Regions from separate parts of the Janthinobacterium sp. J1-1 genome, predicted to be linked through region 1. Evidence: predicted binding sites of a transcription regulator. Region 1 holds the regulator's gene; each other region holds the start of a gene.
What was found. Region 1 encodes sigma-54, which starts transcription at its own class of promoters, with help from an activator protein. Its sites were predicted from a motif close to TGGCANGNAANCTGCTTT; they were not measured.
Positions count from the first base shown of each region.

Region 2: a site for sigma-54 is predicted at 1,707-1,724, ahead of Q8L25_RS24160 (urease accessory protein UreD). Genes of this name have one in related genera too.
Region 3: a site for sigma-54 is predicted at 1,817-1,834, ahead of Q8L25_RS14690 (EDSAP-1 family PEP-CTERM protein). Genes of this name have one in related genera too.

Region 1 covers NZ_CP132339.1:829,468-833,001, forward strand. The annotation lists gene lptB (LPS export ABC transporter ATP-binding protein) at 1-334, shown strand, start outside; gene Q8L25_RS03725 (RNA polymerase factor sigma-54) at 339-1,817, shown strand; gene hpf (ribosome hibernation-promoting factor, HPF/YfiA family) at 1,886-2,245, shown strand; gene rapZ (RNase adapter RapZ) at 2,327-3,190, opposite strand; gene hprK (HPr(Ser) kinase/phosphatase) at 3,349-3,534, opposite strand, start outside.
Region 2 covers NZ_CP132339.1:5,272,194-5,275,727, reverse strand. The annotation lists gene Q8L25_RS24165 (hypothetical protein) at 1-1,092, shown strand, start outside; gene Q8L25_RS24160 (urease accessory protein UreD) at 1,758-2,627, shown strand; gene Q8L25_RS24155 (urease subunit gamma) at 2,645-2,947, shown strand; gene Q8L25_RS24150 (urease subunit beta) at 2,977-3,306, shown strand; gene ureC (urease subunit alpha) at 3,308-3,534, shown strand, end outside.
Region 3 covers NZ_CP132339.1:3,240,953-3,244,486, reverse strand. The annotation lists gene Q8L25_RS14705 (hypothetical protein) at 1-30, opposite strand, end outside; gene Q8L25_RS14700 (hypothetical protein) at 208-381, opposite strand; gene Q8L25_RS14695 (glycosyltransferase) at 500-1,711, shown strand; gene Q8L25_RS14690 (EDSAP-1 family PEP-CTERM protein) at 1,913-2,890, shown strand; gene Q8L25_RS14685 (EDSAP-1 family PEP-CTERM protein) at 3,016-3,534, shown strand, end outside.

The DNA.
Region 1 (3,534 bases):
CGAAAACCAGGCGCTGTCGCTGTCGGGCGGCGAGCGGCGCCGCGTGGAAATCGCCCGCGCGCTGGCCACCGACCCGCGTTTCGTGCTGCTCGACGAACCGTTCGCCGGCGTCGATCCGATCGCCGTGATCGAAATCCAGCGCATCGTGCGGTTTTTGAAGGAACGCAATATCGGCGTGCTGATCACCGACCATAATGTGCGCGAAACGCTGGGCATCTGCGACCGCGCCTACATCATCAACCAGGGCTCGGTGCTGGCGTCGGGCCGGCCCGACGACATCATCGCCAACGAGTCGGTACGCCGGGTGTATCTGGGCGAACACTTCCGCATGTAAGCCAATGAAACAATCCCTGCAACTGCGCACCTCGCAGCACCTGGCACTGACGCCGCAATTACAGCAATCGATACGCCTGCTGCAACTGTCCACGCTGGAATTGCACCAGGAGCTGGAGCAATTGCTGACCGATAATCCCTTGCTGGAACGGCTCGACGATCCGCTCGACCGCTCGCTGCGCCTGCTGTCCGATGGCGCCCTGAGTTCGACCGCCGCCCCCGGCGAAGCGCCACCGGCGCCGCCGGGCCAGGAAGCGCCGGCGCCAGCCGCCGAAGCGGAGTCGTTTGACGGCGATGGCGGCGAGAGCACGGCCGCGTCCGAGGGCGGCGACAGCGACTGGAACGAGGCCAGCCGCGGCAAGGCGCCCGATGACGAGGATTCCCGTCCGCAACTGGAGGCCCATCACTGCACCTTGCGCGAACACCTGATGGAACAGATGCGCGTGACCGTGCTGGAGCTGCGCGACCGCGCGCTGGTGGAATTGATCATCGATGCGCTCGACGACAATGGCTACCTGGAAGAGCCGCTCGACGATATCCTGGCGCGCCTGCCGGAAGAACTGGAAGTCGATGCGGATGAGCTGCGCACGGCGCTGTCGCTGCTGCAAAGTTTCGACCCTGCCGGCGTGGGTGCGCGCAATGCGTCCGAATGCCTGGCGCTGCAGATCAAACGCTTGCCGCAGGTGGCGCTGGTGACGCGGCGCATGGCCTTGAACATCGTCGAGAAACACCTGACCTGGTTCGCCCAGCGCGACTTCAACAAGCTCAAGAAAGCCCTCGACTGCGACGATGAAGACTTGCGCGAAGCACAGACCGTGATTCGCTTGTGCAACCCGCATCCGGGCGCCGTGTTCGCTTCCGACGTGTCCGATTACGTGGTGCCGGACGTGGTGGTCAAGCGGGCCCGCAATGGCTGGCAGGTATCGCTCAACAATGACGTCATGCCGCGCCTGCGCGTGAACGCCATGTACGCCAACCTGCTCAAGCAGGGCAAGGGCGAAGGCGGCATGGGTGCGCAGTTGCAGGAAGCCAAGTGGCTGATCAAGAACATGCGCCAGCGCTTCGACACCATCCTGCGCGTGGCGCAGGCGATCGTGGAACGGCAAAAGGATTTTTTCTCGCACGGCGCAGTTGCCATGCGGCCACTTGTGCTTCGCGAAATAGCTGATACACTGGGTTTACACGAGAGTACTATCTCGCGGGTAACAACCCAAAAGTACATGCTGACCCCGCATGGAATGTTTGAGTTGAAGTATTTCTTTGGCAGCCACGTCGCCACCGAAGCAGGAGGGGAGGCGTCATCGACGGCGATACGGGCCTTGATCGTGCAATTGACAGGAGCAGAGAACCCTAAAAATCCTTTATCCGACAGTAAGATTGCGGACATGCTGGGGGAACAAGGCATGGTGATTGCGCGACGTACTGTTGCCAAATACCGGGAAGCGTTGAAAATTCCGCCAGTGAGTCTGCGTAAGTCTTTGTAGTTTTTTCGGTTCCTCTGCGGGCCGGAACGATGGACACCGCACGAACCCGATCATCTTTAGGAGTGTGTATGAATCTCACCATCAGCGGACATCATCTCGAAGTGACACCAGCCATCCGTGAATACGTACAAACCAAACTGGAGCGCGTGAAACGCCATTTCGATCACGTTATCGATATTGCCGTGATTCTGACCGTCGACAACCTCAAAGAGAAAGAAAAACGCCAGAAGGCCGAAGTGAATCTGCGACTGAGCGGCAAGACCGTCTACGTGGAAAGCCTGGCGCAAGACCTGTATGCCGCGATCGACAGCCTGATCGACAAGCTGGACCGGCAAGTGATGAAGTACAAAACCAAAGTGCAAGGGCACGGTAAAGAGGCGATCAAGCATCTGCCAGACAACACTCCTGAAGAAGCCGCCGCCGTCTAGGCCTGCCGCTCCAGATTGTTGTGATCAACTAAGGGCGCGCTGTTTGATCTTCGCGCCCTTTTTTGCGCCCATTTTTCCGGCTCAGTTACGCTCGCGGTGGCGCAGCACGACCCGTTCGCGGTCGGCAAAATACTGCGCCAGGTGTTCCGCCATATACACCGAACGGTGCTGGCCACCCGTGCAGCCGAGTGCGACCGTCAGATAGCTGCGGTTGTCGGACTTGAACGACGGCAGCCACTTTTCCACGAAATCGCGGATATCCGCAAACAGTTCCAGCGCGCTGGGCTGGGCGTCCAGAAAAGCGATCACGGGCGCATCGCGGCCATCGAGCGGCCGCAACGCCAGGTCGTAATACGGATTGGGCAGGGCCCGCACGTCGAACACGAAATCGGCATCCAGCGGCACGCCCAGCTTGAAGGCGAACGACTCGAAGAACAGGGTCAGCGGCGCGCGTTCGGAGGCGACGATATCCTTGACCCAGGCGCGCAGCTTGTTGGCGCTCAGTTCCGAAGTATCGATCACATGGCCCAGTTGCTGGATCGCCGACAGCCGCTCGCGCTCCTCCGAAATGCATTCGATCAGCGTGCGGCGGCTGGCCGGATTCTCACCTGGAAGCAACTCATGCGACAAAGGATGGCTGCGCCGCGTTTCCGAAAAGCGCGCCACCAGCGAGTGCGTGGTGGCGGTCAGAAACAGCACCTTGACATCATGCCCCTGCGCACGCAGCAGTGACACATTGTGTGGCAGGTTGGCCAGCGATTCGGCACTGCGTGCGTCGACCGCGACACCGAGCCTGCTGGTTCCTTCGTCGAGCAAGGTCTGCACCAGGCTTGGCAACAAGGCAGGCGGCAGATTGTCGACACAGTAATAACCGGTATCTTCCAGCACCTTGAGTGCGACAGATTTGCCGGAGCCGGAGATGCCGGTAAGTAGAATGATGTGCATAGGCGCGATCATACAATAAAGATTGCCTGTGCGCCCCCGCAACAAATTTCTTTGCAAATCATTGCATTTGATTATGAAGATCTGGCTGGGCAAAGTGGGGTTTGACCGCGGCTTTAATCACCACGCATTGCCTGTCTAACGGTTCGCCCTTGCAACGCCTAGTCTCCGCTCATTGCCAATCGTTGCCGCTCCATGAACTCCTGCAAGGTATCGATCCCCCTCAGCTGCAAGATGGTATTGCGCACGGCCGCTTCCAGCAGCACGGCGATATTGCGGCCGGCGGCGACGGGGATGACGACCTTGCGCACGGGCAGGCCCAGCACGTCTTCGGTGGGGAACAGGAA
Region 2 (3,534 bases), 2.3 Mb from region 1:
TTTGATGTCGTGGATGCCGAAGCGTTCAATTCAGGTGTGGCCGAAGACCGATCCCCAATACACCTTTCGATGGTCAGAATTATGACCACGCAAAAGCGTCTGGAAGACTTGTTCGAAATAAGTTCATCGATCAAAGAGGGTGATTGGTTTCATATTCGGCTTGGGATGCATTCAGGAATGCCGCGTGCATGGTTGCTCGAAGCAAGAAATGACTACAGTGAGTCGGTTATTGCTCTTAACTTGACAGGGCTCTCACGTGTCGGCGGCGGGCTTGGCGGAACGGTAAAACCCGACGGCAAGTTGAGAGCCTTGCGTGAGTGGTGCAAAATTGAAGGCCGTCCTGCAGATGGGAAAGCGGCAGTGACAGGTGCCACCAATCTACATGTGCGTATTGTAGATGTCGGTCATGCAAGTTTTTCCGCTATTCATATAGCGCCTAGCCACCGATCAAAAATCATTGGATATTTTGACGTCGGTGGGCCGATATATTTTCATCATCATACGTTTCCTAAAGCATTTAAAGATCAAGGCCTGATACCGCGAAATGGCTTTGTCGCATTATCCCATTGGGATTTTGACCATTATTCGCTAGCGGTCACGAAGATGAAGGGACTGCAGAAGCTTACCTGGTATGCGCCTGAACAACTGGTAGGTCCCAATGCCGCTCGCCTTCAATCTTTGCTTGGGTCTAAGCTAAATTTCGTGCACACCCCAACTTATCAAATTTTGAATGGTCTTCAGATGTGGAAGGGAGGCGGCGCTTCTGATGACAGGAATAATAGTGGCTATGTACTTAATGTGCAGAACGGCGCAGGTGGAACGCTCCTGACTGGCGACACCGATTACGATTTTATTCCGGCTGGAGCGAAGACAAATTTGGTTGCACTTAGCGTCACGCATCACGGGGGCAGTGGCGCTGGAAATCCCCCGGCGCCAATGGCAAATAATGCGGTAGCTGCAGTGTCGTTCGGATTGCCGAACCGCTATCACCATCCGAATTGGAAAGACATAGAAAAGCATGAACTTGCCGGCTGGAGTGTCCAGCCGACATTCTTAACACCTAAGAACCGAGGCGACGTCTGGCTACCCTAACGTGATCAAGATTGGAGGTGCTGTCTTGACGTAAGGGGGGATCTCGTCTTGTAGAAGTACTTTATACGGTGGCAGTCCAATCGATCATGATGGTATTTCTTCGTTAAATTAAAGGTGTAGTTCGCTTGGTAATCGACGCGACGTAATCCGGCCGCCCTAGTATTACCGTGAGGCGGTCCACGTCGTGAACAACCGGGATATCACCATCGCTGGAGAAGCTCTTGGTCATAATACGCATTATGTCGGCCATTAAGCGTTGACAACGCTAATGTGAAAATCCCTCAGATCGCCTTCGATGACGCTGACCTCGACCGGGAAATGCGCCTTGGCCGGCTCGCGCACAAGCGCGCTGATTTCTACGCCTGCTCTGTGTTGGTTGGTCGATCATATGAGTGGCTGGTCTGAGAAGGTGTTTCCGATGGGTACACCAGATGAGCTGGCAACCTGCATCGTGCAGTGATTAACCTGCGGAAACGACGATCACGTTCGCACCAGTAGCACCAGCTTGCGTGTATAAGCGTGCAGCAATGTATCGCAGGCGCACCATCATGGTGCACCTGCTGCACGGCGGTGCGCGATTCTCACTTTCCCCTTCCTGATGCCGGCCCCGGCATTGGCATGCATCGTGCTTTGGTAGTGCTTATTTGCTTGCACAAGCGCCTGCCATGCCCGACTGCACTACCGCCATCTCTTCGACCGTTGCCGAGCCTTCCCATGGGGCGTGGCAGGCGCAGCTGACGCTGGGCTTTGCCCTGCATGGCGATGTCAGCCGCCTGGTCGAGCGCCGCCACAGCGGCCCGCTGCGCGTGCAAAAGCCGCTGTATCCGGAAGGCGGCGCGGTCTGCCACGCCATTATCGTGCACCCGCCGGGCGGGGTGGTCGGTGGCGACCAGCTGGCGGTCGACGCCACGGTGGGCGACGGCGCGCATGCCTTGCTCACGTCTCCGGGCGCGGCCAAGTGGTACCGCGCCAACGGCCATGTCTCGGGCCAGCACATCGTGCTGCGCGCGGGCGCCGGGGCGGCCATCGAATGGCTGCCGCAAGAGAGCATTTTCTTCGACCAGGCCTGCGTGCGCCTGCGCCATGAAGTCGAACTGGCGCAAGACGCCAGTTACCTCGGCCTCGATATCGTCTGCCTGGGCCGCAGCGCCTCGGGCGAATCGTTCAATACGGGCAGCATCAGCCAGCATACGCAGATCCGCCGCGGCGGCAAGCTGCTGTGGTGGGAGCAGGGCGTGCTGGCCGCCGGCGGCCCATTGATGCAAGGCGCGCTCGGCATGGCCGGCCACAGCGTGTGCGCCACCCTGCTGGCGGTCGGCGCGCCGTTGCCGGCACCAGTGCTGGCGGCGCTGCGCGACCTGGCCGTGCCCGAAGGCGCGCAGTTTGGCGCGACGCAAATGAAATCGGTGCTGGTGGTACGTTTGCTGTGCAACGACAGCGAGGCGGCGCGCCGCGTGATGCTGGCCGCGTGGCAGCTGCTGCGCCCGGCCCTGCTGGGGCGCGCGGCGGCGGTGCCCCGCATCTGGAATACCTGAACCTACAAAGGACAACCATGGATCTGACACCACGCGAAAAAGACAAGCTGCTCATTTTTACGGCCTCGCTGCTGGCCGAGCGGCGCCTGGCGCGCGGCCTGAAACTCAATTATCCGGAAGCGGTGGCGCTGATCAGCGCGGCCATCATGGAGGGCGCGCGCGACGGCAAGTCGGTGGCCCAATTGATGTCGGACGGCGCGCAGATCCTCACGCGCGACGACGTCATGGACGGCATCGCCGAAATGATCCCCGACATCCAGGTCGAGGCGACCTTTCCCGATGGCAGCAAGCTCGTTACCGTGCACAACCCGATACCGTAGTTACCCCAGCATTTTTACAGGAGCCGGACATGATCCCAGGCGAATACAGATTGGAAGAAGGCGAAATCAGCATCAACGCGGGCCGTACCACGGCTACCGTGGTGGTGGCCAATCGCGGCGACCGGCCGATACAGGTCGGCTCGCATTTTCATTTTTTTGAAGTCAACCCGGCGCTGTCCTTCGAGCGCTGGCGCGCCTATGGCATGCGCCTGAACATCGCCGCCGGCACCGCCGTGCGCTTCGAGCCGGGCCAGCAGCGCACCGTGGAACTGGTGGCGCTGGCTGGCGAGCGCAAGGTCTTCGGCTTCAATGGCGAAGTCATGGGCGAATTGAAAGATACTCCACCCGGAAAGGAATGAGATGGCCAGTATTCCCCGCAGCGCCTATGCCGAAATGTTCGGCCCGACCAAGGGTGACCGCATCCGCCTGGCCGACACGGAATTGTTCATCGAAGTCGAACACGATTACGCCATCTATGGCGAGGAAGTGAAATTCGGCGGCGGCAAGGTGATCCGCGACGGCATGGGCCAGTCGCAGCGCAATGCGGCCGAGGTGATGGATACCGTCATCACCAACGCCGTCATCGT
Region 3 (3,534 bases), 2.4 Mb from region 1:
GTAGATTTTGTTATGCAGGGAATTGCCCATGATGGTCTCCTGTACATGAATTATGTGATGTCTCATTATAAGAACAGAATCGTGACGACCGCGTGACACACGGCAGTTCGCCGCAGCTTTGTATGCGCCAGCCTGCGCTTTGTGCGATCTCTGTTGTTTTATTGGCGTGGCGTGACGCCGCGGCGCCACGCGCTGCCTGGCCAGCCATCAGTGCATCTTGACAGGCGGTTGTGGCGGGGTGGGCTCTTCGATCGGCACCGGATCGACGTCGGGCATTTTTTCCGGCGGCGGGCTCACCGGATCGCCTTCCGGCGGCGGGACATTGTCCGGCTCAGGGGTGCTGTGGGCGTACAAATCGGGTTTGCTGTGCAGTGTATTCATGGCGTTCCTCCTTGACCAGCACTGTAACGCATGCCCAAAAATCCTGGCGCGCACAGCGTCGCGGGAACCAATCCGTTTCGTATTGCTCTAACGGTGCATGCCGACAAACGGAGCAACGATGCAGCGCAAGAAAATTCTCTTTGTCGCCGAAGCCGTCACCCTGGCCCATGTGGGCCGTCCGCTGACCCTGGCGCAAGGGCTGGACGATGCACACCACGAGGTGCACTTCGCCTGCGCAGATGGCTACGATTTCTGCTTCCAGGGCGTGCCCTTCCAGCGCTGGCGCATCGGCAGCATCCCATCGCGGCAATTCCTGCAGGCGCTGGCGCAAGGCAAGCCCGTGTATGACGAAGCCACCTTGCAAGCCTACGTGGAAGATGACCTGCGCCTGTTCGATGAGGTGCGGCCGGACCTGGTGATCGGCGACTTCCGCTTGTCGCTGTCGGTCAGCGCCCGGCTGCGCCGCATCCCCTACATTACCGTCAGCAATGCCTATTGGAGTCCATACGTGCGCCCGCATTACACGGTGCCCAGCCTGCCGCTGACGCGCCTGCTGCCCGTCTGGCTGGCAAATCCCCTTTTTCGCCTGATACGCCCGCTGGCCTTTGCCAGCCATGCCGTACCCCTGAACCGCGTGCGCCGCCGCCATGGCTTGCCCTCGCTGGGCAGCGATTTGCGCCGCATCTATACCGATGCCGACCAGACCTTGTACGCCGATATCCCGCAGCTGTTTCCACCGCTGGCCATGCCCGCCCATCACGGCTACCTGGGCGCCGTCATCTGGGCCCCACCGATGGACTTGCCGCCCTGGTGGCAGGGACTGGAGCCCGGCGAGGAGGGGCGTCCTTTGATTTATGTCACCTTCGGCAGCTCCGGCCAGTCGCAGCTGCTGCCACGCGTGCTGCATGCGCTATCGACCTTGCCGGTCACCGTGATGGCCGCCACGGCCGGCAACATCGAACTGGGCAGCGTACCGCCGAACGCCCATGTGGCGCCCTTCCTGCCGGGCGATGCGGCGGCGCGGCGCGCCAGCCTGGTGATCTGCAATGGCGGCAGCCCCACCAGCCAGCAGGCATTGACAGCCGGTGTGCCGGTGATCGGCATCGCAGGCAACCTCGACCAGTTTCTCAATATGCACGGCATCGTCGCGGCCGGCGCCGGCCTGCTGCTGCGCGCCGACCGATTCAAGGAAGACGCCTTGCGCCAGGCCGTCACGCACCTGCTCGGTAGCCCGCAAGCACGGCAGGCGGCGCGGCAATTGGCGGCGGCCTTCCAGGCCTGCGTGCCGCAGGCTCGCCTGCAGGAACGCATGCGCACCCTGCTTGCCTGAGCTCGCCAACAGGAGCGTCGGCATTTTTTACAGCCCGCCGTACAAACCCTGCCAGGCATCAACAGCGATAACGCAAGTGCTTGATTTACAAGCAAAGACCACGCTTGGCATGGAAGTCGCTAGGGAATGGCCATGAGCACCTGTCTTCAGGACTCAAACCAGACTTCCCTCTTGTCCACTCCATGCTGTGAGGTAATGAAAATGAAACTCTCCCGACTGAAACTGCTTCCCGCCGCAGCGGCGCTGGCCCTGCTGTGCGCTGCCGGCGGCGCGCAAGCAGGCGCCTACGGCTATTCCTACAACAACATCTTCGGCCTGCAACTGACGCCACTGACCGGTTCGGTCACCGCCCTGAACAGCGTGACCATCTCGCGCAGCACCGCCACCCTGAACGGCGTCAACGTGATTCAAGGCGGCGTGGGCTTCCTCGATGCGCCCCAAGCCACCGTCGGCGCCGTCACCAAGGGCCAGAACGACTTCACGCAACAAGGCCCGACCGGCACCTATTCGCGCGGCGACGCGCAAATCGTCAGCACGCAATTTCCGCCCTTCCCGGCCGGCTCCACTTCCACCCAGGCCGTCAACGTGGCCGAGGCCCACCTCGATACAGCGGGTACCGCCGACGCTTCGGGCCGCAATGGCTCGACCACCGGCATTTCGGTCGATTTCGTGGTCGGCTCGCCAACGGCTACCCTGAGCTTCGATTTCCTGGCGGCGCCGTTCATGCAAGTCTTCCTGCAACCGAATGTGGGCCTGCAGTCCAGTGCCACGGCCAATCTGGTGGTTACCTTCAGCATCACCGATGCAGCCGGCAACATCGTCTTCAACTGGACGCCCGACGGCCTGCTCGGATCCGGCATCTTCGGCGGCACGGAAGCGGCCGATTCCGCCAACCTGAATACCGGCCTGGCCACCAACTTCCTGACGAGCGGAAACCTGCTGACCTTTGATCCCACCGGCTGCGGCACGCCGACGGGCACCGGTGTGGGCACGGCTTGCGGCGGCAGCTTCAGCGCCGTGACCAATACCCTGGTTGCCGGCAACTACACGCTGGTGCTGAACCAGGTGGAAAGCGTGGATCTGGTCAAGCAGGCGGTGCCTGAACCGGGCACCCTGGCCTTGCTGGGTCTGGGCCTGGCCGGCCTGTGCTATGCCAACCGCCGCAAGGTGACCGCCTGATTATTGGACAGGGCTTTGACAGGCGGGGAAGTTTCCTCGCCTTTTTTACCGCCGCACTGTCGCTTTTCCTTACAGCCAGGCAGACAGCGGCGGACACAAGTAACAGGCCAGGCAAAGGACTTCGTATGGCATTTTTTTCCGCACGCATGGCGATTTTACTGCTGGCCCTGCCGTGCCTCGCCAACCAGGCTGGCGCGGCCGCGTATGGCTACTCATACAGCAATATCTTTGGCTTCACCATCAGCAATCCGACCGGTGCCATCACCGTGTTCAACAATATCGATGTCTCGCACACCACAGCCACGCTGGGTAGCCGCAACGTGATCCACGGCGGCGCCAACGAGATCGACGCGCTGCAAGCCTCGCTGGGCCAGGTACTCAAGGGCGAGAACGACTTCGCGCCGCAAGGCATGGGCAATGCCTCCTATGCGCGCGGCGACGCGCAAATCATCAGCTCGCAAATTCCGCCGTTTCCGCCCGGCTCGGACAGCACCCATGTGGCGAATGTGGCGGAAATACTGCTGGCTGGCACCGGCAGCGCCGATGCGTCCGGACGCAACGGCTCCTCCACCGCCTTCGCCGTCGACCTGGTGGTGGGACAGGACGGCGCCACCCTGGCGCTCCAGTTCCAGGCCGCGCCCTTC